DNA from 3 places in the Mycobacterium sp. NGS67 genome. Region 1 is predicted to be linked to each of the others. Evidence: predicted binding sites of a transcription regulator. Region 1 holds the regulator's gene; each other region holds the start of a gene.
What was found. The regulator LexA, encoded in region 1, represses DNA repair genes until DNA is damaged. The targets are predictions, from matches to a motif close to CGAACANNTGTTCG.
Positions count from the first base shown of each region.

Region 2: a site for LexA is predicted at 4,238-4,251, ahead of ruvC (crossover junction endodeoxyribonuclease RuvC). Genes of this name have one in related genera too.
Region 3: a site for LexA is predicted at 8,357-8,370, ahead of cofD (2-phospho-L-lactate transferase). Genes of this name have one in related genera too.

Region 1 covers NZ_JCALCF010000020.1:39,182-49,547, reverse strand. The annotation lists gene sthA (Si-specific NAD(P)(+) transhydrogenase) at 1-234, shown strand, start outside; gene AC5Y4D_RS18570 (trypsin-like serine peptidase) at 235-939, opposite strand; gene AC5Y4D_RS18565 (proteasome assembly chaperone family protein) at 1,137-2,108, shown strand; gene AC5Y4D_RS18560 (alpha/beta fold hydrolase) at 2,150-3,175, shown strand; gene AC5Y4D_RS18555 (peroxynitrite isomerase) at 3,200-3,685, opposite strand; gene nrdR (transcriptional regulator NrdR) at 3,703-4,164, opposite strand; gene AC5Y4D_RS18545 (LysM peptidoglycan-binding domain-containing protein) at 4,253-4,759, opposite strand; gene lexA (transcriptional repressor LexA) at 5,053-5,721, shown strand; gene AC5Y4D_RS18535 (LGFP repeat-containing protein) at 5,731-8,046, opposite strand; gene AC5Y4D_RS18530 (acyl-CoA dehydrogenase family protein) at 8,494-9,654, opposite strand; gene hflX (GTPase HflX) at 9,729-10,366, opposite strand, start outside.
Region 2 covers NZ_JCALCF010000009.1:183,865-194,230, reverse strand. The annotation lists gene AC5Y4D_RS11370 (PE family protein) at 1-903, shown strand, start outside; gene AC5Y4D_RS11365 (hypothetical protein) at 911-1,573, opposite strand; gene AC5Y4D_RS11360 (DUF1304 domain-containing protein) at 1,637-2,026, opposite strand; gene ruvB (Holliday junction branch migration DNA helicase RuvB) at 2,036-3,076, opposite strand; gene ruvA (Holliday junction branch migration protein RuvA) at 3,073-3,666, opposite strand; gene ruvC (crossover junction endodeoxyribonuclease RuvC) at 3,663-4,217, opposite strand; gene AC5Y4D_RS11340 (DUF2617 family protein) at 4,318-4,812, shown strand; gene AC5Y4D_RS11335 (YebC/PmpR family DNA-binding transcriptional regulator) at 4,816-5,571, opposite strand; gene AC5Y4D_RS11330 (class I SAM-dependent methyltransferase) at 5,617-6,243, opposite strand; gene pdxT (pyridoxal 5'-phosphate synthase glutaminase subunit PdxT) at 6,253-6,849, opposite strand; gene tesB (acyl-CoA thioesterase II) at 6,846-7,682, opposite strand; gene pdxS (pyridoxal 5'-phosphate synthase lyase subunit PdxS) at 7,692-8,594, opposite strand; gene AC5Y4D_RS11310 (HNH endonuclease signature motif containing protein) at 8,788-10,272, shown strand; gene AC5Y4D_RS11305 (hypothetical protein) at 10,269-10,366, opposite strand, start outside.
Region 3 covers NZ_JCALCF010000007.1:199,680-210,045, reverse strand. The annotation lists gene AC5Y4D_RS08950 (amino acid permease) at 115-1,572, opposite strand; gene AC5Y4D_RS08945 (FAD-dependent oxidoreductase) at 1,640-3,034, shown strand; gene manA (mannose-6-phosphate isomerase, class I) at 3,018-4,292, opposite strand; gene AC5Y4D_RS08935 (TobH protein) at 4,299-5,369, opposite strand; gene AC5Y4D_RS08930 (phosphomannomutase/phosphoglucomutase) at 5,366-6,766, opposite strand; gene AC5Y4D_RS08925 (DUF3499 domain-containing protein) at 6,820-7,299, opposite strand; gene AC5Y4D_RS08920 (metallopeptidase family protein) at 7,472-7,891, shown strand; gene AC5Y4D_RS08915 (WhiB family transcriptional regulator) at 7,908-8,264, opposite strand; gene cofD (2-phospho-L-lactate transferase) at 8,614-9,600, shown strand; gene AC5Y4D_RS08905 (coenzyme F420-0:L-glutamate ligase) at 9,630-10,366, shown strand, end outside.

The DNA of each region.
Region 1 (10,366 bases):
GGCATGCTCAAGCTGCTGGTGTCCACCCGCGACCGCACACTGCTCGGCGCGCACATCTTCGGCACCAGCGCCACCGAGATGGTGCACATCGGACAGGCCGTGATGGGTTGCGGCGGAACCGTCGACTACCTGGTCGACGCCGTGTTCAACTACCCCACGTTCTCGGAGGCCTACAAGGTCGCCGCGCTGGACGTGACCAACAAGATGCGGGCCCTCAGCCAGTTCCTGCGCTGATCAGCACCCGTCGTCGTAATCGGTCGGCGCCGTGTCACCGGCCCCGCCGGTTTCGGCACGGGCCAGCAACTGCGCGGTGCGTTCGTCGAACGGCGACGAGTACGACAGGTCTGCGGTGCAGCCCCCGCCTTCGAAACCGCCGACCACGCCGACGACCGTAGAGCCGTGGACCCAGGGCGCGCCGCTGGTTCCGCCGACCAGCCCCGCGCACGGCAGCGACGGGAAACCGCTCCCGGTGCGGCCCGAAGTGCCCTGGCAACCGACGGGCTCACCACCGGTCCCGGCGGGATAGCCGGTGACGCTTACCCGGGTGCCCGGGGCGGGGTCACTGCCCAAAGTCAGCGCGGCACCGGTCCGGCCTTCCAGCGTGCCGCGGGTGCCGCTTACCCGGGCGAAGGCGTAATCCGCGCGCGGGTCCCGACTGTCGAGCCAGCGCTCGTCGAAGTACACCGCCTCGACCGTCCAGGTGTCGGCGCGCCCGGCCGAACCGCGGAAACCCGGAACGAACGTCGTCTTCGCAGGCCCGAGCAGGCAGTGCGCGGCTGTCAACACAAGGTCACCGCCTTTGGCATGCACCACCGCACCGGTGCAGGTGTGCACGTTGCCGTCGCCCCGGAAAACGGCGCCGACGCGCGGGTCCGGTGTCACGGCTTCGTGGGCAGCGCACGACGCCGAGACCACCGCCAGGCCGACCACGACCGTCATTGCGCGCATGGCGTCCCATCATGCCCGATCGGATTTCTCAGCAAGCGAATAGAAAACCGTCCCAATGCGTTGATGGATGTGCCAGCAAATTGTGGCAGTCACGTCCGCACTTTCTACGGTGGGTGCGGTGTCGATTAGGCGAGACTGGTTAGGGCACCCTAGAGAGACCCATGAGCCCCCCGAAAGGAGGCACACTCATGTCCGATCATCCCGGCGAAGCTCAGGAATACCACCGCGGACAGCCAGGCATGTACGAGCTTGAGTTCCCCGCGCCGCAGTTGTCGGCATCCGATGGCCGCGGCCCGGTTCTGGTGCACGCCTTGGAGGGTTTCTCTGACGCCGGTCACGCGATCCGGCTGGCCGCCGCTCACCTGAAGGCGGCGCTGGACACCGAGCTGGTCGCGTCCTTCGCGATAGACGAACTCCTGGACTACCGGTCCCGGCGGCCGCTGATGACGTTCAAGACCGACCACTTCACCAAGTACGACGATCCCGAACTGAACCTGTATGCGTTGCGCGACAGCGTCGGAACGCCGTTCCTGCTGTTGGCCGGGTTGGAACCGGACCTGAAGTGGGAACGTTTCATCAACGCGGTACGCCTGCTGGCCGAGCGCCTCGGGGTGCGGCAGACGATCGGCCTGGGCACCGTCCCGATGGCCGTTCCGCACACCCGGCCCGTCACGATGACGGCGCACTCCAACAACGCCGAATTGATCGCCGACTTCACGCCGTGGATCTCCGAGATCCAGGTACCGGGCAGCGCGTCGAACCTGCTGGAGTACCGGATGGCGCAACACGGTCACGAGGTGGTCGGATTCACGGTCCACGTCCCGCACTACCTCACCCAGACCGATTACCCCGCCGCGGCGCAGGCCCTGCTGGAGCAGGTGGCCAAGACCGGATCGCTGGACCTGCCGGTGACGGCGCTGACCGAAGCGGCCGCGGAGATCCGGACCAAGATCGACGAACAGGTTCAGGCGAGCGCGGAAGTCGCTCAAGTGGTGAGCGCGCTTGAGCGCCAGTACGATGCGTTCATCGACGCTCAGGAAAACAGATCCCTGCTCGCCCGTGACGAGGATCTACCCAGCGGAGACGAGCTCGGTGCGGAGTTCGAGCGCTTCCTGGCCCAGCAGGCCGAGAAAAAGCATGACGATCACGACCCTGGTTAGCCCCGGACGCCTTTGCAAGGCTCGATGACAAGGTTGGCGACATGACCGTGCGGACGCGCAATCTTCGCCCGGTGCGGGAAGTGACATCCCCGTCGCTGCAGTACCGCACCATCCACGGCTATAAGCGGGCATTCCGCATCGCCGGGTCCGGTCCGGCGATCCTGCTGATCCACGGCATCGGCGACAACTCCACGACCTGGACCGGCGTCCACGCCAAGCTCGCCCAGCGGTTCACGGTCATCGCGCCGGATCTGTTGGGGCACGGCAAGTCTGACAAGCCGCGTGCCGACTACTCGGCGGCGGCGTACGCCAACGGCATGCGTGACCTGCTCAGCGTGCTGGACATCGAACGGGTCACCATCATCGGTCATTCCCTCGGTGGCGGGGTGGCGATGCAGTTCGCCTACCAGTTCCCCCACCTGGTCGAACGGCTGGTCCTGGTCGGCGCCGGCGGCGTCACCAAGGACGTCAACATCGCGCTGCGGTTCGCCTCGTTGCCGATGGGTGCCGAAGCGCTGGCGTTATTGCGGCTGCCCTTGGTGCTGCCCGCGGTCCAGTTGCTGGGCCGGGTGGCCGGTTTGGCCATCGGTTCGACGGCCATCGGCCGGGATCTGCCCAACATGCTGCGGATCCTGGACGACCTGCCGGAACCAACAGCCTCGTCGGCGTTCACCCGCACCCTGCGGGCGGTCGTGGACTGGCGCGGCCAGATCGTCACCATGCTGGACCGATGTTATTTGACCCAGGCCGTCCCCGTGTTGATCATCTGGGGCCGCAGAGATTCGGTCATCCCCGTGCGGCACGCCTACCTGGCGCACGCCGCCATGCCGGGCTCCCAACTCGAAATCTTCGAGGACGCAGCCCATTTCCCGTTTCACGACGACCCGGCCCGGTTCCTCGATCTCGTGCAGAGCTTCATCGACACCACCGCACCCCCCGACCACGACCAGGCCGCGCTGCGCGAACTACTCCGCAGCGGTGGCGGCGAAGCGACGGTCTCCGGGCCCGCCGACACCCGGCTGGCCGTGCTAAACGCCATAGGGGCCGACGAACGCAGCGCCACCTGAATCACGGCCGTCGACGTTGAGGTCTCAGGACTGTCGGCGCAACGTCGCGGACAGGTGGTGCTGGAGGCGTTGGCCGACAGCGGCCATGCGCAGCGAGTAGGACAGCTCGTTGCCGTCGACCCGGACCGACCGGGCCAGTGCCGACACTTCTTTGGCAGTCGGGGTCATTCCGACATCGGTTGTGGCCAAGTCGATTTCGACGACGCCGTCGCGCACCGAGTAGCTGCCGCCTTCGATCTCGGTGATGCCGCTGGGATGGGCAACCACCAGTTCCAGGTGGCCCTGTCGCGGCACTCGAAGATAGCCCGTCTCGGCGTGCAGCGGTTTGCCGTCGGCGACGGCTTTCGTTTTCTGTCCATAGCTCAGGAAAGGCTTGCCCACGTGGGAGAAGACGACCTCTTCGAAGTATTCGAACGACTCGATGGTCGGGTACTCCCCCGCCCCACGCCCCGCCCAGGTACCCAGCAGCGGCGCCAGCGCAGCGACGTCGGGATGAAGTTGGGCGGCCATCGGTCGGAAGACGCCGTTCAGCCCGGGGCCGATACGTTGCGGTGCGCGCGCAGCGCCTCGATCTCGCGTTCGAAATCGTCGGCTGAGGAAAAGGACCGGTACACCGAGGCGAAGCGCAGGTAGGCGACTTCGTCGAGTTCGCGCAACGGACCCAGGATGGCCAGCCCGACCTCATGGCTGGGGACCTCCGGCCCGGCGGCCCGCACCGCGTCTTCCACCTGTTGGGCGAGCAGGTTCAGCGCGTCGTCGTCGACCTGGCGCCCCTGGCAGGCGCGGCGCACACCACTGATCACTTTCTCCCGGCTGAACGGCTCGGTGACGCCGCTGCGCTTGACCACTGCGAGCACCGCGGTCTCGACGGTGGTGAAGCGGCGTCCGCATTCCGGACACGACCGGCGACGGCGAATTGCCTGGCCTTCATCGGTTTCCCGGGAGTCAATGACCCGGGAATCGGGATGCCGGCAGAAAGGGCAGTGCAATGGCCGCTCCTTTGCCACGCCGTGACGTCCGGATAACAGAACACCCCGAGAGTACCCGCGCGACCTGCCGAGCCCGGGTTGCGGCCGGTCAGCCGACCGGTGCGATCAGGGTCTGGCCTGCGGTCACCGCGCTGGAGTCCAGCGCGTTGAGGTCACGGATGCGTTCGACGACGTCGCGCACGGGTGCGCCCGGCGCCACGCGGACCGCGAGATCCTGCAGAGACTCGCCCGGCTCGACCCGCACCACCGCCAGCGCGGCGGGCACCTGCGGCGCCGCCTCGACCGATTCGCCGTGGACCATGCTGCCGAAGTTGGCCATCAGCCCTAACCAGAGGGTGATGACACCGGCGGCCAGGGCCAGCCCGATCGTGGTTGCCACACTGACCGGCCGTCTGCGGTGGACAACGGTCGACCTCGCGACACCGGTGCCGTAGTAGCGCATCGGCGCGCCCGCCGGGCGCGACGGGCCCGGCCTGTTCGACCGTGGCTGACCGGACCGATAGGAGGGAAACTCGCGAATCGGCCTGTTCAGAGGCCTGTTCAACGGGCTCTGCGCGTTGCTGGCGCGATGCGGACCCGCGTAGATGAGTGTCATGCCGTTTCCCTCCGGTCGACTACTTATCGCTCGTGTGTTCGACACTAGTCGCTCATGTGTTCGACAACCGAACATTTGAGCGAGCGTGTCGCACGAGCAAAACCGTAGACCTCACCACCGACAAGTTTTTTGTCGGTGCAACCAGCTGGTGACTTTCAGATACCCGGTACGCGCCGAAGTTACACACTTGTGATTCATTTTGTTTCCGCAGATCGGCGGCCCTCAACGGCGCGACGACACGCCGGTCGAACACATGTTTGATTCTTGGACGGAGTGGGGTTACATTCAGTGCCATGAGCGACAGCAACGACACCCCGGCCGATGCGACGCTGACTGACCGACAGCGAACAATCCTGGACGTCATCCGCGCGTCGGTGACCACCCGCGGATATCCGCCGAGCATCCGGGAGATCGGTGATGCCGTCGGTCTGACGTCGACGTCCTCGGTGGCACACCAACTGCGCACCCTGGAGCGCAAGGGCTACTTGCGGCGGGACCCGAACCGCCCGCGTGCTGTCGACGTGCGCAGCGCCGACGACACGGTGACGCCTCCGCTCACCGATGTAGCGGGTTCGGATGCGTTGCCGGAGCCGACTTTCGTCCCAGTGCTGGGACGCATCGCCGCCGGCGGGCCGATCCTGGCCGAGGAGGCCGTCGAGGACGTCTTCCCCCTACCCCGCGAGCTGGTCGGCGAAGGGACGCTGTTCCTGCTCAAGGTCGTCGGTGAGTCCATGGTCGAAGCCGCCATCTGCGATGGGGACTGGGTGGTGGTGCGCCAGCAGAACGTCGCCGACAACGGCGACATCGTCGCGGCGATGATCGACGGCGAGGCCACCGTCAAGACATTCAAGCGGGCCGGCGGTCAGGTGTGGCTGATGCCGCACAACCCGGCATTCGACCCGATTCCCGGCAACGACGCGATCGTGCTGGGCAAGGTGGTCACCGTCATCCGCAAGGTGTAGCCGCCGGCGTCAGTCGGCCCGGACGAAACCGTTGGCGCGCGCGGCGTCCTCGTTGGCGAACCAGATCTCGGCCAGTGTGTCGTGATAGAGCGCGCTGTTGGGCGTGTAATACAGACCGAACCGGGCGCTGGCCTTGATCGGATAGCCGTCCGGGGCCCGGTAGGGGTCGTCGTCGAGCGGCAGGTGGATCGTCGGACGCACCGCGGCGCTGCCGGCCGGTGCCGCCGCCGGCGCCTCGGCCTGCGGAGCCGCTCCGAACGGCGTGCCGGCTTCGGCGGCGTAGCCGGCCGGGTCCGCGGCCGCATGCCGTCCCGTTCTCGCCTCGGGCACCGGATCGGTGTCCGGTGGCGACGCCAGGTCGGGTGACTCGCCTTCCGCGTCGTCCCTGAGTTCGTCTTGCGGGTAGCGGGCCCCCGCATATTCGTCGAGGTATGGCTCGTCCGGCTCGATTTCCGGGATCTCCGGAACTTCCGGGATTTCCGGCTCTTCCCGGGAGTGCGGCACTTCGGGGACGTCCGCGTCCGGCACGTACGTCGGTGGCGCCGAGAGTTCGGGCACGTAGTCCTCCGGCCCTACCCGTTCCGGAACCCGCGGCTCCTCCTCGAAAGGTTCCCCGTAGCCCTCGTGCGACACCACCGGGATGGGCGTGGTGCCCACCGCGTCGGGGTCCTCGTCGTACTCCTCATACGAGGACGAGTCGTAGCTCTCGTCGGCATCGTGGGTGAATTCGTCGTCGTCGGCGTCCTGCTCGACCGGGAGGACCGCCGTCGCCCCACCCCGGGACCAGCTGACCCGGGCTCCCGAGCCGGCGTCGGGATGGTCCTCGACGTGCTGGTCGTGCTCGTCGGCCGGGGGGAACCGCTCAGAACCGTAATCGATGTCCTCGCGCGGCCAGCGCCCTTCCGCGCCGGGGTCATAGTCCACACCGGCGTTGCGGTCCGGGTCCGGGTCGAAGACGGGTGCATCGGGACCCGCGGCGCGGCGCCTGCGCAGACCCAACACCACCAACACGCACATCAGGACCAGCAACAGCACCGGCACGGCCGCGATCAGCCACCACCAGTGGAAGGTGAACTTCTTGCCCGCCGGGGGTGAGGCCGAATTGCTGGGCTGATTCTGTCCCGAAACCTGGAGTCCGGACAGCAGCGGCGCCAGATTCGCCGGATCGGTGCTGAAGGTGTTCTTGGCGCGGTTCCAGGAGATCTTGCCGCCGGTGAACTTCTGCGACACCACGTCACCGTCCACCGTCTGGTCAGCCACCGGCGCACCGAGTTTGCCGGTGGCGCCCTTGAGCTTGTCCCACGCGGCCTTCATGGCCCCGCGCACGACGAAGGCGCCGTGGTCGGGGGTCCAGAAGATCACCGGCTTGTCCGCCGCGGAGAACGTCGCGACGCGGCTGGCTGGAGTGATCCCGCCGTCTGCCTCGTTGGCGACGGGGAAGCCCAGATCGCTGCTGACCGGCCCGCCCAGCGCCTCATACTTCTGCAGGATCGGTCCCTCGACGGCGTTGGCGCCGGTCGCCGGGCTGAAGAAGATCTTGCCGCCGTTGAAGTCCTGAGCGACGCCGTCGCCGCCGATCGGGTACTGGTTGCCCTTCTTGGCGCCCAGCGGCCCGTTGGCGCCGCCGGCGGCACGCCAGGACATGTTGATGGCGGCGGTGGGGTCGATCGCCACCTGCAGCCCCTTGAGCTGCTCGGCCAGGCCCGGCGGATTGGTGCTGAACTCCTTGGTCTTGCGGTTCCAGGACACCTCACCACCGGTGAACTTCTGCGAAGTCACCTCGGCGTCATAGGTCTCGTCGCCGATCGGGGCGCCCAGCACCCCGCCCGAGCTGCCCAGCTTGTCCCAGGCGGCGTTGAGCGCGCCACGCACCACGAACGCGCCGTGGTCGGGCGTCCAGAAGATCACCGGGTTGTCGCTGGCTGCGAACGTGCTGACGCGGCTGTCCGGTCCGGCGAGGCCCGGAACTTCGTTGATGGACGGAAATCCCAGGTCGCTGCCCGCCGGTCCGCCCAAAGATTCGTACTTGTCCAGAATGGGGCCGAACATGAACTTGGCGCCGGTAGCCGGCGTGAAGTACATCTTGCCGCCGTCGAAGTCCAGCGCGAATCCGTCGCCCACGGGATAGACGTCGCCCTTCCGGGCGCCCAGCGTGGACGTGTCGCCGCCGGCCTTCTCCCACGCGGCCATCATGGCCGCCTCGGCGTCGCCGATCGGAGACGCCGACGCTGTCGGCGCCAGCAGCGTGACGGCCAACGCGCCAGCCGCCAAGCCCAGCAGCGCCCGCCCGACCAGCTTGCTCAAATGACCTCTCCGCCCGTTCACCAAGCCTCCCAGCTGATGCCCTGCCCACCCGGCGAGCCGGCGGATCCACCGCCGTGGGCCGTTCCCCAGCTACGAATCGCATCGCGGCCGGGCTCGCATAACTTTGCTCTAGCGAACGAGAAATGCGAAGTCAAATTGTAGATATTACGGAAACGGATATCGACCCGATGTCGAAATGATGCGGTGCTGCGTCCGTGTCGCGAGAAATCCCGGAGCCGGCTGAGGGTCCTGCGGATCGTCGCCGACGGTCCGGCAAATTCTCTACCGTAGCGGGACAAAGCCCAGCTCACGACGGCCCTGCACACCGGGCAACGGAATGCACCTCGTCCCCGTCAACGCACGCGCTACGCACGCACCGACGTTACGTCAGGACTCGATCCCGTCAACGTTGTGCATCGGGTCCGTACGCGATGTGTCCGGCGGACGAACAACGCGAGGCGGCCTCGGTCAGACGCCCAGGCTGCGGCCGATGATCTCCTTCATGATCTCGGTCGTCCCGCCGTAGATGGTCTGCACCCGAGCGTCCAGATAGGCACGCGCGACGTTGTATTCGCGCATGTAGCCGTATCCGCCGTGCAGCTGCAGGCAGCGGTCGATCAGGTGGACCTGCTTCTCGGTGGAGTACCACTTGGCCATCGCGGCCTGCTCGGCGGTCAACTTGCCTTCCAGGTGCAGCGCCAGGAACTGGTCGACCATGATGCGCACCACGGTGGCCTCGGTGGCCAGCTCGGCCAGCAGGAAGCGGCTGTTCTGGAAGCTGCCGATCGGTTTGCGGAATGCCTTGCGCTCCTTGGTGTACTGCAAGGTCTCTTCCAGCACGGTCTCCATCGCCGTGGCGGCCATGACGGCGATGTTGATCCGCTCCTGCGGCAGGTTCTGCATCAGGTAGATGAACCCCATGCCTTCTTCGCCGAGCAGGTTCTCCGCCGGCACCTTGACGTCGGTGAACGACAGCTCGGCGGTGTCCTGGGCGTCCAGGCCGATCTTGTCCAGGTGGCGGCCCCGCTCGAAGCCCTCCATGCCCCGTTCGACGACCAGCAAGCTGAACCCCTGAGCACCCTTGTCGGGGTCGGTCTGGGCCACCACGATCACCAGGTCGGAGTTGATCCCGTTGGTGATGAACGTCTTCGCGCCGTTCAGTACGTAGTGATCGCCTTCTTTGACCGCTCGGGTCTTGATGCCCTGCAGGTCGCTGCCCGTTCCCGGCTCGGTCATCGCGATCGCGGTGATCAGTTCGCCGCTGCAGAACTTGGGCAACCAGCGCTGCTTCTGCTCGTCGGTGGCCAGGTGCAACAGGTAGGGCGCGATGATGTCGTTGTGCAGGCCGAACCCGATGCCGCTGTAGCGGCCGCGGGTGGTTTCCTCGGTGACGATCGTGTTGTACCGGAAGTCGGGATTGCCCCCGCCGCCGTACTCCTCGGGCACCGCCATGCCGAGGAACCCTTGTTTGCCGGCCTCCAGCCACACCCCGCGGTCGACGATCTTGGCCTTCTCCCACTCCTCGTGGTAGGGCGCGACGTGACGATCCAGGAAGGTCCGGTAGGACTCCCGGAACAGATCGTGCTCGGGTTCGAACAGTGTGCGCTGGTATTTGACGGCACTACCCATGGATTACCTCCGGCGATGAAGTCTCTCCGCCCCAAGATATACCAACCGGGTGGTTGGTCGGCACGGGGACGCCGCTAGGCGCGCGGCGCGAACTCCTGCAGCGCGGCGGCCAGTGCGAACGGGACTCTGGCTTGGATCCGGGTGCCGTCCGCCTGGTGCTCGGCCTGCTGCACCCGTCCGTCGGAGTGCAGCCGGGCCACCAGATCACCGCGGTCGTAGGGGATCACCACGTCGATCGCGGTGTCGGTCGGCGCCGCGAGTTCGGCCATCCGCCGGCGCAGCGCGTCGATCCCCTCCCCGGTGCGAGCGGAGACGAAAACCGCGCCGGGCAGTTCGTGACGCAGCCTGGCCAGCATCAAATCGTCCGCCGCGTCGATCTTGTTCACCACCAGCAGTTCCGGCGCGGCATCGCCGTGATGATCCGCGATCACCTCCGAAACGACCTGCCGCACCGCGCTGATCTGCGCGAACGGGTTGACGTCGGAACCGTCGACCACGTGCACCAGCAGGTCGGCGTCCACCACCTCTTCCAACGTGGACCGGAACGCCTCCACCAGTTGGGTCGGCAGGTGCCGGACGAAGCCGACGGTGTCGGTGAGCACGAACGCCCGGCCGTCGTCCCATTCGGCGCGCCGGGTGGTGGGTTCCAGGGTGGCGAACAGCGCGTCCTGCACCAGGACGCCGGCTCCGGTCAGCGCGTTGAGCACGCTGG
Region 2 (10,366 bases), on a different contig from region 1:
ACCGGTGGCGCCGGCATCGACGGAGTCGGGGGCGGTGCCGGCGGCCAAGGTGGCCAGGGTGGTGACGGCGGTGACGGCGGCCTGGGCGGCACCAACACCAGTGGGACGGCAAGCGCGCGTGGCGGCCAGGGCGGCACCGGAGGACAAGGGGGTGACGGCGGAGTGGCCGGTGCCGGCAGCACGACGGGCGGCCGTGGCGGCGACGGCGGCGACGGCGGCGACGGCGGCTTCGGTGGTGAAAACAGCAGGGGCGCTCAGCTCTCCCCGTCCATGGCGGGCGGCGGCGGGGGCGGTGGCGCCGGCGGCCAAGGGGGTGCCGGTGGTGGTGGCGGCGCCAGCGGCGGCGACGGCGGCGACGGCGGCAACGGCGGCAATGGCGGCAGTGCCGTCAGCACCCCCGACCTCACGGGTGCTTTCGGAGGTGGCGGCGGTGACGGCGGCGGCGGCGGGAATGCCGTCGGCGAGGCCGGAGGCGCAGGCGGGGGTGGCGGTGGCGGCGGTGCCGGCGGAACCGCCGGGTCGATCGTCTTCGGCGGGGGCGGCGGCGGTGGCGGTGCGTCGGGTGGACCCGGCGGAACGGCCGGCGATGGCGGTTCCGGGGGCGCCGCCCTGGTCGGAAGCACCGGTGCCGCTGGTGGATCCGGCGGCGACGGAAGCCCGGACATCACGGGCGGCACCGGCGGCGGAGGCGGCGGAGGCGGCGCGATCTTCCAGGGCATCCTGGATGGTTGGAGCGGATCAGCCGGAGTCGACGGCGGCGCCGGCGGAGCCGGGGGCGCGGCCTTCTTCGGCCACGGTCAGACTGGCGGCTCCGGAGGTACGGCCGGTGGCGGTGGGGAGGGCGGCTCCAGCCAGACCGGCAACCCGGCCAGCGCCAAGGGCGGCGCCGGCCAGGCCGGTTGATCAGCCGCTACGCGACCGGGGTGCGGTGGCGGCGGAACAGACCACCGCGGCGCCGCTCGGGCTCGCCCGACGGCTCCACCTGCGCGTCGCGCGGCCTGGTGATCGCGTCAGTCGACACGTCGTCGCCGCGCGGAGTGTCGGTCGTTTGAGCCACGGTCGTTTGCGGCACCGACGTCCGATCCACCGCGTCGACGCGCTGCACGTCGCGTGCGAGTAGAACGGCCACCCGCGCCAACGCCGCTCCGGCCAGGAACGCGATCAACGCGCCCAGGCCGGAGAAGTACGCGACTTCGAGCACCGCGCGTTTGCGTTCGGTGACTGCCACCGGGTCACCGACCGATCCGATGCCCAACGCGGGCGCGAACGCGCGGCCGACGACGAACCAGGCGCCACCGAGAGCGGCCAGCCACCCGCCGAGCATCCCGCCGGCGCGGCTCCTGGACATGATCAACAACAGACCGCCGATCGCCGTGATGACACCCGGCAGCACCTCGAGCCAGCCGCGCGCCGCGGTCCATGACTGCCCAGGTGTGTAGGCGAAGTCGAAGTTCGGGCCGAGGAACGGTATCAGCGCTCCATACGCCCCCAGAATGACGAGAAGCAATCCGGTCAACGCGCCACGCGAGCGCGGGATACGACCCCGGGCGGGGCGGTCCTCTACGTGTGTCATGACATCTCCTTCATAGGTACCGACTTGGGTACCCGGGCGATGCCTCGTTTAACGGTCGTGTTGTCAGCGGGTGGCCAAACCGGCTATCAGTAGGGCGACGGAGATGACCGGGAACAGGCCCTGGGTCACCGCGGCCCGCGCCTTGTCCCGTGCCGAGACCAACAGCACGACGGCGGCCGCCGCCATGGACCCCACCCCGGCGAAAACCAGCGCGGCACCCACATCCCGGTGCCCGGCGCATACCGCCGCGATGCCGATACCTGTCACGATCGCCAGAAACAGGTTGTAGAACCCCTGGTTGAACGCCAGCAATTTGGTGGTCTCGGCTTCCTCGGGTGTGGTGCCGAACGTGGCCCGGGTGCGCCTGGAGGTCCACGTGAAAGACTCCATAGTCCAGATGTAGACGTGCAGCGCCGCAGCCAGCGCGGCGAAAACTATTGCGGCAGTGACCATTTCGCTCTCCTAGTCGAATAGTCCCGGTTGCGAGACGCCGGCCGGGGGCGTCATACCCAGATGTGTCCACGCCAGCGCGGTCGCCACCCGGCCGCGCGGGGTGCGGGCTACCATGCCCGCCCGCACCAGAAACGGCTCGCACACCTCCTCGACGGTGGCGGCCTCCTCCCCCACCGCGACCGCCAGGGTCGACACCCCTACCGGACCGCCGCCGAAACTGCGGGTCAGCGCCGACAACACCGCTCGGTCCAGCCGGTCGAGGCCGAGTTCGTCCACGTCGTAGACCTCCAGGGCAGCCTTGGCCACGTCGCGGGTGATGATGCCGTCGGCGCGCACCTCGGCGTAGTCACGGACCCGGCGCAGCAACCGGTTGGCGATCCGCGGCGTCCCGCGCGAGCGGCGCGCGATCTCGGCACCGGCCTCGGCACCCAGCTCGATGCCCAAGATGCCCGCTGAGCGCGCCAGCACCCGCTCCAACTCGGCGGGCTCGTAGAAGTCCATGTGCGCGGTGAAGCCGAACCGGTCGCGCAGCGGGCCGGTCAGCGCGCCGGAACGGGTGGTCGCGCCGACCAGGGTGAAGGGTGCGACCTCGAGCGGAATGGACGTCGCCCCGGGCCCCTTCCCGACGACGACGTCGACCCGGAAGTCCTCCATCGCCAGGTACAGCATCTCCTCGGCGGGCCGGGCGATCCGGTGGATCTCGTCGATGAACAGCACGTCGTGTTCGACCAGGTTGGACAGCATCGCGGCCAGGTCACCGGCGCGTTCCAGGGCGGGGCCCGACGTGACCCGCAGCGAGGATCCCAGCTCGGCGGCGATGATCATCGCCAACGACGTCTTGCCCAGGCCCGGTGGCCCGGACAGCAGGATGTGGTCCGGGGTGCCGCCGCGGTTCTTGGCGCCCTCGATGACCAGTTGCAACTGCTCGCGGACCCGGGGCTGGCCGATGAATTCGCGCAGCGACCGCGGCCGCAGGCTGCCGTCGATGTCGCCCTCGCCGACCGCCAGCGACGGCGAGACGTCGCGCTCGTCGAAATCGTCGTCGCTCATTTGGCCTTGCCCAGCAGCGACAACGCGGCCCGCAGCGCGGTCGACGTCGTCGCCTCCCGGTTGTCGGCCAGCACCTTGTCGGTGGCTTCCTCGGCCTGTTTGACCGCGAACCCGAGGCCCACCAACGCCTCGACCACCGGCCCCCGCACCGCGTGGCCGTTCACCGCCGGCGCTGCACCCGTCCCCGCGATCACACCGACCTTGTCGCGCAGTTCGAGCACCATCCGTTCGGCGCTGCGCTTGCCGATGCCGGGCACCCGGGTCAGCGCGGCGACATCGCCGTCGGCCAGCGCCTGCCGCAGCGCCGCCGCGTCGTGCACGGCCAGCGTCGCCATCGCCAGCCTCGGACCCACCCCGGACACCGACAGCAGCGTCTGGAACAGGTCCCGAGTCTCGACGTCGCAGAAGCCGTAGAGCGTCATCGAGTCTTCGCGGACGATCATCGCGGTGATCAGCCGCGCTTCGGTGCCTGCGCGCAGCGTGGCCAGCGTCGAGGGGGTCGCGTTCACCCGGTACCCGACGCCGGCCGCCTCTATCACCGCGTGATCGAGTGCCACCTCGAGCACGTCGCCGCGGACCGAGGCGATCATCGTGCCGCCTTCAGCTTGGCCAGGTATTTGTTGCGGTGCTGCACCGCCTGCGCCTGCGCGGCGGCCAGCCGTTCCAGCGTCGGCGCACGCCAACAGTGGCAGATGGCCAACGCCAGTGCGTCGGCGGCGTCGGCCGGGGTCGGTTTGGCTTGCAGCGCAAGGATTCTGGTGACCATGGCGGTGACCTGCGCCTTGTCGGCGGCACCGTTGCCGGTGACCGCGGCTTTGACCTCGCTGGGCGTGTGGAAGTGCACGTCGATGTCGCGCTTGGCCGCTGCCAGGGCGATCACGCCGCCGGCCTGCGCGGTGCCCATCACCGTCGATACGTTGTGCTGGGAGAACACCCGCTCGATGGCCAACACGTCCGGTCGGTGGGTGTCCAGCCAGTGATCGACTGCGTCGCTGATGGCCAGCAGCCTGCGGTGCAGTGGCTCGCCCGACGGCGTCCGCACCACGTCGACGTCCAAAGCGGTGATCTGGCGGCCACGACCGCTTTCCACCAACGACAATCCGCACCGCGTCAAGCCGGGATCCACACCCATCACCCGCACCGCAGCTCCCTACTTCCTACCGAACAGCTGTTCGATAGCCTAGCCCGGCGGTCCGACATCGCCGGGTAGGGACACGCGCCGATGAACTAGGTTGAGCCCGGTGCCGCTTCATCAGCTCGCTGTTGCGCCGGCCGACGTGTCCGGGACCCGACTGGCGTTGGCGCTGAACGCGGCCGCGCCACGCCCGCTGGCCAGCTGTCGACTGGATCACCCTCACGGCGGCGCGCTGTCGCTCGGAGTGCTGGGCGCTTCGCATGTCGTCGTCGTCGAGCACGGCGCGGCCCGGTTCTCCGAACAGGTTTCCTGCCTCACGAGCGGCGAGCTGCCCGAACGTTCCGCTGCGCCCGGCTACCGGCTGCAAGCACGCACCGACGAGTACGACGAGTCCGCTTTCCGCACGCTGGCAACTTACTTGCGCGAACGGTGCGAGATTGACGACGGCTGGCTGGGTGGGGTGTTTCCCGGCGACGACGCCGCGCTGACCGCATTGGCCGCCGAGCCCGACGGCACCGGCTGGCGCTGGCAGACCTGGCACCTCTACCCGACGGAGTCCGGCGGTGTCGTGGTACGGACCGCCAGCCGCTGGCATCCGTGAGGGTCACTCCGCGTCGAGCGCGGCCAATACCTCGTCGGACAGGTCGACGTTGGTCCAGACGTTCTGCACGTCGTCGCTGTCTTCCAGCGCGTCGACCAGCTTGAACACCTTGCGGGCACCGTCGGCGTCGACGGGCACGCTGACCGACGGCTGGAAGCTGGCCTCGGCGGATTCGTAGTCGATGCCGGCCTCTTGCAGCGCGGAGCGCACCGCGACCAGGTCGGTCGGCTCGGAGATGACCTCGAAGCTCTCGCCCAGGTCGTTGACGTCCTCAGCGCCGGCGTCGAGCACCGCCGTCAGCACGTCGTCCTCGGTCAAGCCGTTCTTCTCCAGGGTCACGACGCCCTTACGGGAGAACAGATAAGACACCGAGCCGGGGTCGGCCATGGTGCCGCCGTTGCGGGTCACCGCCACCCGGACCTCGCCGGCCGCGCGGTTGCGGTTGTCGGTCAGGCACTCGATCAGCACAGCGACGCCGTTGGGCCCGTACCCCTCGTACATGATGGTCTGGTAGTCGGCGCCGCCGGCTTCCTCACCGGCACCGCGCTTGCGGGCGCGTTCGATGTTGTCGTTGGGCACCGAGGTTTTCTTCGCCTTCTGGATGGCGTCGTACAACGTCGGGTTACCGGCCGGGTCGCCGCCGCCGGTACGGGCCGCGACCTCGATGTTCTTGATCAGCCGGGCAAACTCTTTGCCGCGGCGGGCGTCTTTGACGGCCTTTTGGTGCTTGGTGGTGGCCCACTTGGAATGGCCGCTCATCGGTGTGACTTACCTCTTTCGCTTCGAAAAGTTCGCCTGACGAGTCTACGTGCCGCCCAATTCACCGGGCTTGATCCACCTCCATTGGGTCGACCACCACGGAACCGCGTGGGGCAGTCTGTCGCTGACGGCGCGCACCACACCGGGCCACCACTCACGGTGATAGTCGTCACCGGACAGCCAACCACCCGGCGCGACTTTGGGCTGCCACGCATCGATGTCGGCGACGACGCTGTCATAGTCGTGTCGGGCATCGAGATGGACCCAGGCCACCGAACCGTCTGCGAAGAATTCGGCGGCTACCACCGAATCGCTGATGATCAGCTGGATGGTCTCGACCAGCCCGCAGTCGATGATGTTGCGGTGTAGTAGCCCCGCGAAGGTCCCGCCGCCGTGCCGGACCGCGGGTCCATGCGCATCGGTGTTGTCGCGTCCTTCCGGACCGCTGCCGCGTGCGGTGTCCACCCCGACGATGGCGATGTCGCGACCCGCCTCGCGCACCACCTCGCCCAGCGAGCAGATGCTCTGCCCCAGATAACACCCCACCTCGACAAACCGGCTCCCATCGGGAAAATGCGCAACGGCTTCCTCCTGGTGACGACGCCACTGGAACCAGCCGGGAATATCCCGCCAGGAGTGGACGGGCCGATCGAACGCATTTGCCGACGCCATGATCCGAACTTAGCCGCGGCCCTGGACCATCTCGACGAACAACCGGTGCACGCGTCGGTCCCCCGTCACCTCCGGGTGAAACCCCGTCGCCAGCACCGCGCCCTGGCGCACCGCGACAATGTGTCCGGCCGCGCGGGCGAGCACCTGCACGTCGTCCCCGACCCGCTCCACCCACGGCGCCCGGATGAACACCGCGCGGACCGGACCGTCCAGCCCGTCGAACGGAATATCACCTTCGAACGAGTCGACCTGGCGTCCAAACGCGTTGCGCCGCACCGTCATATCGATACCGCGCAACGGCAGCGCCGCGCGCCCGTCGGCGCCCGCGTCCAGGATCTCGCTGGCCAGCAGGATCATCCCGGCACAAGCGCCGTAGGCGGGCAACCCGTCGGCCAGCCGGGCGCGCAGCGGCTCCAGCAGGTCGAAATCGCGCAGCAGATGGCTCATCGCGGTGGACTCCCCGCCGGGGATCACCAATCCGTCCACGGCCTCGAGTTCGGCGCGCCGCCGTACCGTGCTGGCCTCGGCGCCGGCTTCCCGCAGCGCCGCGAGATGCTCGCGGGTGTCGCCCTGCAAGGCCAGCACGCCGACCCGGGGCGCGCTCACGGCTGGTAACCGCGCTTGAAGCGGGTCAGCCCCTCCTGCATCACCGCGGCCACCATCTCGCCGCTCTGATTGAAGATCTTGCCCTGGCACAGCGATCGGCCGCCGCCGGCCGACGGTGAGGACTGGTCGTACAGCAACCATTCGTCGGCACGAAACGCGCGCATGAACCACATGGCGTGGTCCAGCGACGAGACCTGCAGGTGCTCGCGTTCTTGCATGTGCGTGACCTGCGCTGAGCCCAGCAGCGTCAGGTCGCTCATATAGGCCAGCGCGCAGATGTGCAGCACCGGATCGTCGGGCAGCGGGTCTCGGTGCCGAAACCACACCTGCTGCTGAGATGCCTTGCCCGGCAACAGCTTCAACAGGTCACGGGGGACGATGCAGACGTCCCACTCTTCGAACTGCTTGAATCCGGCGTCGTCGAACACCTTGACCGAATCCAGGCCCGGCAGTCCGTCCGGGGGCGGTGCCGCGGGCATCGCGTCCTGGTGGTTGATGCCTTCCTGGTCAGTCTGGAAGGAGGCGCCCATGCTGAAGATGATCTCGCCGTGCTGGATGGCGTTGACCCGCCTCGTAGCAAAGGATCCACCGTCGCGGGTGCGCTCGACGATGAACACCGTGCGCTCCTTGGCGTCCCCGGGCCGCAGGAAATATCCGTGCAGCGAGTGGACCTGGTAGCGCGGGTCGACCGTGCGCACCGCCGACACCAGCGATTGGCCGGCCACGTGCCCGCCGAAAGTGCGCTGCAGGAAACCGGATTCAGGACTGAACACGCTGCCGCGATAGATGTTGACCTCGAGTTGCTCGAGATCGAGGATCTCTTCGATCGCCACGGGATGTTTTTACCAGCCGCGTTGAGCTAGCCGGTGCGGCTCCGCGATCTCCTCGACGTTGATGCCGACCATCGCCTCACCCAGGCCACGCGACACCTTGGCCAGCACGTCGGGGTCGTCGTAGAAGGTGGTGGCCTTGACAATCGCCGCCGCCCGCTGCGCGGGGTCGCCGGACTTGAAGATCCCGGAGCCGACGAACACGCCCTCGGCGCCGAGTTGCATCATCATCGCGGCGTCGGCCGGCGTGGCGATGCCACCGGCGGTGAACAGGGTCACCGGCAGCTTGCCCGCCCGGGCCACCTCGACGACGAGATCATAAGGGGCCTGCAATTCCTTTGCGGCAACGAACAATTCGTCTTCGGACAACGACGTGAGCCGACGGATCTCGCCGCCGATGGCGCGCATGTGCGTGGTGGCATTGGAGACGTCGCCGGTGCCCGCCTCACCCTTGGACCGGATCATGGCCGCACCCTCGGTGATACGCCGTAGCGCCTCACCGAGATTGGTGGCACCGCACACGAACGGCACGGTGAACTGCCACTTGTCGATGTGGTGGGTGTAGTCGGCCGGGGTGAGCACCTCGGACTCGTCGACGTAGTCCACGCCGAGGCTCTGCAGGATCTGCGCCTCGACGAAGTGCCCGATGCGGGCCTTCGCCATCACCGGGATGGTGACCGCGTCGATGATGCCCTCGATCATGTCGGGGTCGCTCATCCGCGACACCCCGCCCTGGGCGCGGATGTCGGCGGGCACCCGTTCCAGTGCCATCACCGCGACGGCGCCGGCGCCTTCGGCGATGCGGGCCTGCTCGGGGGTGACGACGTCCATGATGACGCCGCCCTTGAGCATTTCGGCCATGCCTCGTTTGACGCGGGCGGTACCGGTTTGGGCCCCGTTCTGCTGGGTGTTCACTACGCTCCTCGGCTCTCGACTCGGTGCACCAGTCTAGTGGCCCAGGGCAAATCGGATTTTCCGACGCGTTGACGGAACTGGCGGAGAAGCCACCTGACCCAGCACGCGTGATTGTGGTAGTATCGAACGTATGTTCGAGCAATCGGGTCCGGAGGCTGTCGCCGCGGCGAAGGTGGCGCAGTTCGAGGAGTCGATGGGGGCGGTGTTCGCCCATCGGGAGGCGTTGAGCGAGACCACCGCGGCGTCCACGGCGTGGATGAGCCATATTCAAAACGCCGATCGGCTGATCAACCAGGCCGAGGCCACCCAGCTGGCGGCGATCTGGCAGCTGTTTTGCTATCGGCTCTCCCGTAGCGCCGAAACCCAGGCGTGGGCGATCGACACCACGGCCGCGGTGGCCGCCGAAGTGGCCGCAGGCCTGAAGATCAGCCAGTCCTGGGCCTCGGGCAAAGTCCACTATGCCCGCGCCATGGGGGAACGCCTGCCCCAGACCGCGGCGGTGTTCGAGCGTGGGGACATCGGTTTTTCGGCGTTCGCCACGGTGGTCTCGCGCACCGATCTGATCGAGGACCCCCAGGTGCTGGCCCGGGTGGATGCGTTGGTGGCCGCCAACATCACCCGCTGGCCCGCCCTGAGCGGCTGGCGGCTCTCGGCGCAGGTCGACAAGATCGTGGCCCGTCTCGACCTCGATGCGGTGCGCCGGCGCAAAAAACGCCAGCGCGACCGCGAGATCTACATCGGAGAAGACTTCGAAGGCCTCAGCGACATCCAAGGCCACCTGGCCAGCCCCGATGCCCGCGCCCTGGACGACAAACTGTCCGCGCTGGCGGCCACCGTGTGCTGCCATGACCCGCGCACCCGCACCCAACGCCGCGCCGATGCCATCGGGGCTCTAGCCGCCGGCAACGAGCGCCTGGCCTGCCGCTGTGACCGCCCGGACTGCACCGCGGCCACCCGCCCACCGGCCGGCCCGGTCGTCATCCACGTCATCGCCACCCACGACAGCCTCAACGGCACCGCCGACAACCCGGCGGCGATGATCGGCGCCGAAGGGCTCATCACCCCCGAACTGCTCGCCGAGTTGGCCCAGACCGCCAAACAGGTGCCGCTGATCCACCCCGGGTACTGCGCCCCCGAACCGCACTACCGCCCGTCCAAAGCGTTGGCCGATTTCGTGCGCTGTCGCGACCTGACGTGCCGCTGGCCGGGTTGCGATGTTCCCGCCACCCAGTGTGATCTGGATCACACGATCCCGTGGTCGCAAGGCGGGCCCACCCACGCGGCCAACACCAAGTGCTACTGCCGTACCCACCATTTGGTCAAAACCTTCTGGGGCTGGACGGAAAAGCAACTGGCCGACGGCACCCTGATCCTGACCTCCCCCGCCGGAGACACCCACGTCACCACCCCCGGCAGCGCCCTGCTGTTCCCCAGCCTGTGCACCGCCGTCGGCGGCATGCCCACCCCCGAAACCATTGCGCCCCAAGACCACTGCGCCCAACGCGGCGCGATGATGCCCAAACGCCGCCGCACCCGCGCCCAAAACCGCGCTCAGCGCGTCACCGCCGAACGCCGACACAACCACCAAGCCCGCATGGCCAACCGCCACGCCAGCGTCACCGGCTGGACCGACACCAGCCCACCACCAGGCCCCGACGACGAACCCCCACCCTTCTAGGTGGGCCAGGCACTCGCGGTGGTCCGGTAGTTGCCGTTAGGTCCGCTGCAGAAGTCCGAGTTGCTACCTGCCAACAGCACGAAATAGCCTTCGC
Region 3 (10,366 bases), on a different contig from region 1:
AAACCTCCTTGTGTGTCACCCCACGTTGAGATTGGACATTACGGCAGTCTGCGTCTCCTGTCTAGACACAGAGCGCTGTTTTGTAAAGCAACTGTCCAAATTGATCGGATTTGTCTAGCTGCGGCTCCCCTGAGTCGAGTGCCGGCGCCCGTAGCCGAGGTAGATGACGACCCCGATCAGCAGCCACACACCGAACCGCACCCAGGTCAGCGCGGTCAGGTTGAGCATCAGCCACAGGCACGCGCACACCGACGCGATCGGCAGCAGCGGCACCCAGGGCGCCTTGAACCCGCGTTCCAGGTCGGGACGCGTCCTGCGCAGCACGATCACGCCGGCCGACACCAGCACGAACGCGAACAACGTGCCCACGTTGACCATCTCTTCGAGCTTGTCGATGGGAAAAACCGAGGCCGTGGCGGCGATCACGACAGCGACCAGCACGGTGATGCGCACCGGCGTGCCGCGTTTGCCGGTCTTGGCCAGGCCGCGCGGCAGCAGCCCGTCGCGCGCCATCGCGAACAGCACCCGGCACTGGCCGAGCATCAGCACCATCACCACCGTGGTCAGCCCGGCCAGCGCGCCCACCGAGATGATGCCGCTGGCCCAGTAGATGCCGTTGGCCTGGAACGCGGTGGCCAGGTTCGCCGAATGATGGTTCACCGTCTTGAGTTCGGTGTAGGAGACCATGCCCGACAGCACGATCGACACCGCCACGTAGAGCACGGTCACCACACCGAGCGACGCCAGGATGCCGCGGGGGACGTTGCGCTGCGGCTCCTTGGTTTCCTCGGCCATGGTGGCGACGATGTCGAAGCCGATGAACGCGAAGAACACGATCGACGCGCCTGCCAACACGCCGTACCAGCCGTAATGGCTACCTCCGGCGCCGGTGAGCATCGACAGCACCGACTGGTCCAGACCGCTCCCGCCGTGTTGGGTTTCCGGTTCGGGGATGAACGGCTGGAAATTGGCCGCCTTGATGTAGAAGGCCCCGACTATGACCACCAGGATGACCACCGAGACCTTGATCGCGGTCACCACGGCGGAAAAGCGCGAGGACAGTTTGGTGCCCAGCGCCAGCAGGACCGCCACCAGCGTGACGATCAGCAGGGCACCCCAGTCGACGTTGAACCAGCGGAAATGGGCGGTGGCCCCGGCGAAGTCGAACACCGTGCCGAGATAGCTCGACCATCCCTTGGCGACGACGGCGGCACCGATGGCCAGTTCCAGCACCAGGTTCCAGCCGATCACCCAGGCCAGCAGTTCGCCGAAGGTGGCATAGGAGAAGGTGTAGGCGCTGCCGGCCACCGGCAGGGTCGAGGCGAACTCGGCGTAACACAGTGCTGCCAGCGCGCAGGTGGCCGCGGCGATCAAGAACGAGATCCAGATGGCCGGCCCGGTGATGTCGCCGGTCGTCGAGGCGGTCACGGTGAAGATGCCGGCCCCGATCACCACCGAGACGCCGAAGACCACCAGATCCCACCAGGTGAGGTCCTTACGGAGCCGGGTGCTCGGCTCGTCGGTGTCGGCGATCGACTGCTCGACCGTTTTCGTGCGCCAGCGATTCGCCATCCGACCCGTTCCCTTCAAAGCGCCGCGGTGCGTTCTGTGACCGGACAGTACTGGGTACTCTGCCCAGATGGTGGGGAGCGCAGGGAACAGAAATCACGCAGTCGTCATCGGCGCCAGCATCGCCGGGCTGTGCGCGGCGCGGGTGCTGTCCGACTTCTATTCGCGGGTGACGGTCTTCGAACGCGACGACCTGCCCAGCGAACCCGCCAACCGCGCCACCGTCCCCCAGGACCAGCACCTGCATCTGCTGATGGCCCGCGGCGCCAACGAGTTCGAAAGCCTCTATCCGGGTCTGCTGCAGGACATGGTCGCCGCCGGTGTGCCGATGCTGGAGAACCGCCCGGACTGCATCCATCTGGGCGCGGCGGGTCACGTGCTGGGCACCGGCCACACGCTGCGTGACGAGTTCACCGCCTACGTGCCGAGTCGCCCGCACCTGGAATGGCAGATCCGGCAACGCACCGCGGCCATCGACAACGTCCAGATCGTGCAGCGCCCCGTCGCCGAGCCACGGTTCGAGCCCCCGTTACAGCGGGTGACGGGCGTGCTGCTGGATCCGCGGGAACCGGGAGAGGACCCCGAATTCGTCGAGGCCGATCTCGTCGTCGACGCGGCCGGACGCGGCACCCGGCTACCGGTGTGGCTCACCCAGTGGGGCTACGAGCGCGCACCCGAGGCGACCGTGGACATCGGCATCAACTACGCCACTCACCGCTTCCGGATGCCCGAGGGCCTGATCCAGGAGAAGGTGGTGGTGGCCGGCGCCTCGCACGACCAACCGCTCGGGCTGGGCATGTTGTTCTACGAGGACCGCACCTGGGTGCTGACCACCTTCGGGGTGGGGCATGCCAAACCGCCGCGGACCTTTCCCGAGATGCTGGGGCTGGCCAAAGAGCTGTTACCCGACCATTTCAACGCCGCGCTGGCGCAGTCCGAACCCGTCGGCGAACCGGCCTTCCATGCTTTTCCGGTCAGCCGGTGGCGGCGCTATCACAAGCTGGAGCGCTTCCCGGCCGGAATCGTGCCGATCGGCGACGCGGTCGCCAGCTTCAACCCGACGTTCGGCCAGGGCATGACGATGACGTCGCTGCAGGCCGGGCATCTGCGCCGGGCACTGGAATCACCGGAGGAAGATCTGGCCACCGAACTGAGTCGCCTCACCGCCAAGACCACGTTCCCGGTGTGGATGATGAACGCCATCGGTGACGTGACGTTCCACCACGCCGTCATGGACCCCGAACCACGGTGGTATCGCGCGGCGGGCGGCTTGTTCGAGCAGTTCCTCGGCGCCGCAGAGACGAATCCCGTTCTGGGAGAATGGTTTCTGCGTCGATTCTCCCTGCTCGACAGCCTGTACATGATCCCGTCGCCGTCGATACTGGGTCGTACCATCGCGCACAACATGCGGCTCTGGCTGGGCGAACAGCGGCAGCGTCGGCGCCCGGCTACAGCCCGACGGTAGCGCGGAACAGCTGGGCCGGCGCCTCGGCGGACAGCCGGATCGGACCGTCGTCGGCGCCCACCCAGGCGGCGGCGCCGCGATCGAGGATCAGGGTGTCGGACTTGGCGTGCACTGTCACCGATCCCTCGGCGCACAACAGGATCTGCGGACCGTCATGCCGGGACGGCGCGTCGACCTCATGGCCCAGCTGGTCGCCGTCGAGCACCAACAAAGCGACCGCGAACTCCTCGGCCGGGGTTTCATAGCACAGCGCCAGCCCGTCGGGGCGGACCGGCGGGCGCAGTTGCGACTCGGGGGTGGGGGTGAAGTCCAGCACCCGCAGCAACTCCGGCACGTCGACGTGCTTGGGGGTGAGTCCGCCGCGTAATACGTTGTCGGAGTTGGCCATTACCTCCAGCGCGAAGCCGCGCAGGTAGGTGTGCAGGTTGCCGGCCGGCAGGAAGATCGCCTCACCCGGGGCCAGGCTGATGCGGTTGAGCAGCAGCGCGGCCAGCACGCCGGCGTCGCCGGGGTAGCGCTCCCCCAGCTCCAGCACCGTCCGGGCTTCAGCGGCGAATTCGGTTGCGCCGGAACTGACGTAGTGGATGGCGCCGTCGAGCACAGCGGGCACCAGGACGTCGAGGTCGGGTTGGGGTGCGGTGATCCAGGTGGTGAACAGCGCGCGCAGGCCGTCAGCGTCGGACTGGTCGTCGGATCCGTCGCCGGATCCGTCGTCGGATCCGTCGCCGGATCCGTCACCGAGCAGGTCGATGAACGGGTCGAGGTCGGAGACGGCCAGCGCCTGGAGCAGCGCGCGGGTGCGTGCCACCTGCCGGAAACCGGCCAGCGCCTCGAACGGCTGCAACGCCACCAGCAACTCCGGCTTGTGGCTGGTGTCGCGGTAGTTGCGGACCGGCGAGTTCACCGGGATGCCCAGTCGCTCTTCGCGCAGATATCCCTCGACCGCCTGCGCGGCGCTCGGATGAGCCTGCAACGACAGCGGTTCGTCGGCGGCCAACACCTTGACCAGGAACGGCAGCACGTCGCCGAACCGCGCCCGCGACGCCGCGCCCAGCTGTCCGTCCGGGTCGGCGGTCAGTGCCACCAGCAACGAGGTCTCACCGTCGGCGGTCTCCAAGAAGGCCGGGTCGCCGGGGTGGGCGCCGAACCACAGTTCGGCCTCGGGATGCGCGGCCGGTACCGGCCGCCCGGTGAACTCGGCGAGGGCGATGCGCGATCCCCAGGCGTAGGTGCGCAAGGCTCCGCGTAGCAAGTCCACCGTCTTCTATCCCCGTGCCAGTCGCAGGTAAACCGCGGCCATTTCCAGCCGAACGGCCAATACTGCCAGTTGCTCCTCCACGCGCTGGGTGGCGGTCGGCGTGGTCGTGACACCCGAGTCGTCCTGCGCCCCCACCAGATACACGTCGTCGAGCCCGGCCACCCGGGCGGCCACGACCGTGCGCTCGGCGCTCAGCGTCAGCGCCAGCACCCGCAGCCGCTGCGGCAGCGGCCCGTCGATCTGCTCGTCGTGGAACAGCGCGTCCGTCACGCTGCCGTAAGCGTCGGGTCCGTGGCGCAGCGCGGTCACCGCGTCCGCCAGCCCGGTGGCCGCGACGACCTGCTGAGCGTTGCGCAGCAGCACCGAACTGCCGTGCCGGGCCAGCGCCAGCGTCGCGGCATTGTCTCCGGTCAACGCGACCCGGCAATCGGTCATCCGCGCGGCCAGCGTCTTGGCCGGATTGGTGAACAACTCGCGCGCGGCGCTGTTGCGTAGCGCCTCGGCGTCCAGTTCGTCGGCCAGCGCGGCGAGGTCGAATCCCAGCCTGGGGTCCACGGTCTGCAGCACCGCCAGACCGGCGGCCAGGTACCGGCACAGCCCGAACCCGTCCGGCGTCCACAGCCGCGGCGCCAGCACCGCGACCCGGCCGGCCGTCGAGTCCCGCAGCGGACCCTCGTACGGCGCCGCCACCACCACCCGCGCGCCCCGGCGCACCCCGGTCGCGGCCGCGCCGACCAGCGCCGGATCACCGGGGTCGTCCCCGGCCACGATCAGCACGTCCAGCGGCCCGACCCACGGCGGCGCCTCGGTCGCCAGCACGATCGGCGAGGCGGCGGCGGTGGTCAGGGTCGAAGCCAGCAGGACGCCCGCCGTCTCGGCGGTACCGCGGCCGGCCACCCAGATCACGCTGCGCGCACGGTCGTTCCCGCGCAGCGGATCCAGGTCACCTTCCTCCAGCGCGGCGGCCACGGTGCGCACCTGCGCGCCGGCCATCGACGCCGCCCGCAACAGGCCGTCCCGGTCGGCGGCGAGCAGGCCGTCGGCGTCCTCGAGGTCGATCGCCCCGACGGCGTTCACGTACCGGCCCCGGACCGGGCGCCCTGGGCCGCGATCCTTTCGCTGACCTGTGCGACCACCGCGTCCACATCCTCGATGCTGCGCCCCTCCACATTGAGCCGCAATAGCGGTTCGGTGTTGGAACTGCGCAAGTTGAACCAGCTGCCGTCGCCCAGGTCCACCGTCACCCCGTCCAGGTGATCGATGGAGTGGATCCGGCTGCCGAACGTCTTGAGCACCGCGTCCACACAGGCCGGTGCGTCGGCGACCTTGAAGTTGATCTCACCGGAGGATTCGTAGCGCTGATAGTCCGCGGTCAGCTCCGAGAGCGGTCGGTGCTGCTCGCCGAGGGCCGCCAGCACGTACAGCGCGGCCAGCATGCCGGAGTCGGCGCCCCAGAAGTCGCGGAAGTAGTAGTGCGCCGAATGTTCGCCGCCGAAGATCGCGCCGGTCTCGGCCATCAGCGCCTTGATATAGGAGTGACCGACCCGCGAGCGCAGCGGTGTGCCGCCACGTTCGGCCACCAGCTCGGGCACGGCGCGGGAGGTGATCACGTTGTGGATCACGGTGGCGCCGATCTCGCGGCCCAGTTCGCGGGCGGCCACCAGGCTGGTGACCGTGGACGGCGAGACCGGCAGGCCGCGTTCGTCGACGACGAAGCAACGGTCGGCGTCGCCGTCGAACGCCAGCCCGATATCGGCGCCGGTTTCGCGCACGAAGTCCTGCAGGTCCACCAGGTTCGCCGGGTCCAGCGGGTTGGCTTCGTGATTGGGGAACGTGCCGTCGAGCTCAAAGTACAAGGGCAGCAACGTGATCGAGCCGATCGCGCCCAGCACTGCCGGGGCGGTGTGCCCGGCCATGCCGTTACCGGCGTCCACCGCCACCCGCAACGGGCGCAGGTCGGCGGTGTTGACCAGCGAACGCAGGTACACCCCGTACTCGACCAGCACGTCTTTGTCGCTGACCGACCCGCGCGGCCGGTCCTGCGCGTTCGGCACCCCGGCGATCAGGTCCTCGCTGATGGACGTCAGTCCGGTGTCCTTGCCGACGGGTTTGGCGCCGTTGCGGCACAGTTTGATGCCGTTGTAGGCCGCCGGGTTGTGGCTGGCGGTGAACATCGCGCCGGGGCAGTCCAGCAGGCCGGACGCGAAGTACAGCTGGTCGGTGGAGGCCAGCCCGATCCGCACCACGTCCAGGCCCTGGCCGGTGACGCCGTCGGCGAACGCGGCCGCCAGCGACGGGGAACTGTCACGCATGTCGTGGCCGATCACCACCTGGCCGGCGCCCTCACCGCGCATCAGCCGGGCGAACGCGGCGCCGACGTCGGCGACGAACGGCTCGTTGATCTCTTCGCCCACCAGTCCGCGAACGTCGTAGGCCTTGATGACACGGTGGACAGCCTCCGCGGGCCATGACATTCTGCAGCGCTCCTGACGACGTGAACTCTTGGCCGCCAGCCTATCGGGACGCCTTAGTCAGCCGGGTCGGGCAGCACCCGCAAGTGTCCACGCCGGCGTCCGGACCGGTGTTCCGGCGGGGCCAACACGGACCCGCTCGGCGCGGCGTGCGCTCCGGCCGGATGCAGATGATCGCCGTTGGCGCGCGGGACGTCGTCGTATCCGTCGTATCCGTCTGTGCGCGTGCTGAACCCGTTGACGATCGCAGTTCCGCGGGCCACGGCACCCTCGCGTACCGCGTCGGCCAGCGCCACCAGGTCGTCCTCGTCGGGATTGGCGGGCTCGCAATTGAGCGGGCCGGCGTGGCGCACCAGGTCCCAGCCACGCGGGGCGGTGATGCGACCGGCATGGCCGACGCACAGGTCCCAGGAATGGGGTTCCCGCGCGGTGGCGAGTGGTCCGACCACCGCAGTGGAGTCCGAGTAGACGAACGTCAGCGTTGCCACTGCGTAGTGCGGACACCCGGGCCGGCAGCAGCGACGGGGTACGTTCACGCTCGAAAGGCTATCGCGGGTAAACGTCGCTGAAGCGCCGGACACGCGGGGTCCGATGTGTAACCGTTACCATCGGCGCGTGAGCGATTCCCGCGGCTCCGGCCGCAGTGGTCGGCCGGGGGGCGGCTGGACCGGGACGTCCGGGCACCGGTCCCGACGGCGGGGTCGCGAGCTGCGCGGTCCGTTGCTCCCGCCCACGGTGCCGGGCTGGCGCAGCCGCGCCGAGCGGTTCGACATGGCGGTGCTCGAGGCCTACGAACCCATCGAGCGGCGCTGGCAGGACCGGGTGTCGGAACTGGACGTCGCCGTCGACGAGATCCCACGGATCGCCGCCAAGGATCCCGGCAGCGTGCAGTGGCCGCCCGAGGTGATCGCCGACGGGCCGATCGCGCTGGCCCGTCTGATTCCCGCCGGAGTCGACGTGCGCGGCAACGCCACGCGGGCCCGAATCGTGTTGTTTCGCAAGCCAATTGAGCGACGAGCCAAGGACACCATCGAACTCGGCGACCTGCTGCACGAGATCCTGGTGGCGCAGGTGGCCATCTATCTGGACGTGGAGCCCTCGGTCATCGACCCGACGATCGACGACTGATCTTGGCCTGGGCGGCTCAGATGATGCCGCGCTTGAGGCGGCGGCGTTCCCGTTCGGACAGGCCGCCCCAGATGCCGAAGCGCTCGTCGTGCGCCAGCGCGTACTCCAGGCATTCATGACGGACCTCGCACCCCAGGCAGATCTTCTTGGCCTCGCGGGTCGAGCCGCCCTTCTCCGGGAAGAAGGCCTCGGGATCGGTCTGCGCGCACAGCGCCTTGTCCTGCCATTGGTCGGCAGGGACTTCCGGCAGCGGCTCGGGCTCGAATACGGCGGGCGCATCCGGGACGACGCTGAGATGAGGACGGACCGGTGCCGTCGGCATCGGCAGATGTGTCACGGCCGAGCCGGAGTTGGTGTGCGGCACGCCTCCCATTACGCCCCGAAGGTGCTCATAGGACATGACCCCGCCTCCTCGCATAGAGAATGAAATGGTTTCCCACTGTTCTGATGTACAGATGCCCAATTCGAACAAGTGATCGAATCTCGGTCTGCGACACCGGAACCGGCCGGCCAACCGGGAAATGACACTGATGTGATTAGACACGGGCGGGTGACCCTGGTCAAGCACTTCGCCGCATTTCCATACCATCTCGTGATCGAATTTCGGCGTTTCTGTTGTTCGGCCACATGGGCGTGTCGGACACAGTAGTATCACAAGTCCCTTGTGCCACAGTGGTTACCGAGGAGATCCCGGTTTCGGGGGGCGGGTACTGTCCTGCGGTGTGAAGGTCACCGTGCTGGTCGGCGGGGTCGGCGGCGCCCGATTCCTGCTCGGCGTGCAGCAGTTGCTCGGCCTTGGGCAGTTTGCTCGATCGGATCAGACCGAGCATGAACTGACCGCCGTGGTCAACATCGGTGACGACGCCTGGATCCATGGCGTACGCATCTGTCCGGACCTGGACACCTGCATGTACACCCTGGGCGGCGGGGTGGACCCGGAGCGCGGCTGGGGTCACCGTGACGAAACCTGGCATGCCAAAGAGGAACTCGCGCGCTATGGCGTGCAGCCCGACTGGTTCGGCCTGGGTGACCGGGACCTGGCCACCCATTTGGTTCGCACTCAGATGCTCAACGCCGGCTACCCGCTGTCGCAGATCACCGCGGCGCTGTGCGACCGCTGGCAACCCGGCGCACGGTTGCTGCCGGCCAGCGACGACCGCTGCGAGACGCACGTGGTGATCACCGACCCCGAAGCCGGGACCCGGCGGGCGATTCACTTCCAGGAGTGGTGGGTGCGTTACCGTGCCCAGGTACCCACCCACAGCTTCGCTTTCGTCGGAGCCGAAAAGGCCAGCGCCACAACCGAAGCGACGGCGGCCATCGGTGAGGCCGACGTAATCATGCTGGCACCGTCCAATCCGGTGGTCAGCGTGGGCGCCATCCTGGCGGTGCCGGGCATCCGGGCCGCGCTGCGGGCCACCGGCGCCGCAGTCGTCGGATACTCACCGATCATCGGGGGAAAGCCGTTGCGCGGCATGGCCGATGCCTGCCTTTCGGTGATCGGTGTGGATAGCACCGCGCAGGCGGTGGGTCGGTATTACGGTGCCCGCCGAGGCACCGGGATCTTGGATCACTGGTTGGTGCACGACGGCGACACCGCCGAAATCGACGGTGTGACCGTGCGTTCCATACCGTTGTTGATGAGCGATCCGGCAGCGACGGCCGAGATGGTGCGTGCCGGGCTGGATCTGGCGGGCGTGGCGGTGTGAGCGGGCCCGGTCCTCATTTCGAACCGGCGCTGCCGCCGGCGGGTGAGCACGGCACCGCGACTGCGATCGAAATACTGCCTGTCACCGGGCTTCCCGAGTTCCGTCCGGGTGACGACCTCAGTGCCGCCCTGGCCGCGGCGGCGCCGTGGCTGCGCGACGGGGACGTGTTGGCGGTCACCAGCAAGGTCGTGTCCAAATGCGAGGGCCGGCTGGTTCCGGCACCCCTCGATCCGGAGCGCCGAGACACCTTGCGCCGCAAGCTCGTCGACGGCGAAGCGGTGCGGGTGCTGGCCCGCAAGGAGCGTACGTTGATCACCGAGAACCGGCTGGGCCTGGTGCAGGCCGCCGCCGGGGTGGACGGATCCAACGTCGGCCGTTCGGAATTGGCGCTGTTGCCCGTCGACCCGGACGGCAGCGCGGCCGCGCTGCGGGCCGGGTTACGCGCGCGGCTCGGCGTCACCGTCGCCGTCGTCATCACCGACACCATGGGCCGCGCCTGGCGCAACGGTCAGATCGACGCCGCCATCGGCAGCGCGGGAATTGCTGTGCTGCATAACTATTCGGGGGCTGCCGACCGGTACGGCAACGATCTGGTGGTGACCGAGATCGCCGTCGCCGACGAGGTGGCCGCCGCCGCCGACCTGGTCAAGGGCAAGCTGACCGCGATGCCGGTCGCGGTGGTGCGCGGGTTGGACCCGGTGGACGACGGTTCGAGCGCGCGGCAGTTGGTGCGCGCCGGTTCCGAGGACCTGTTCTGGCTGGGCAC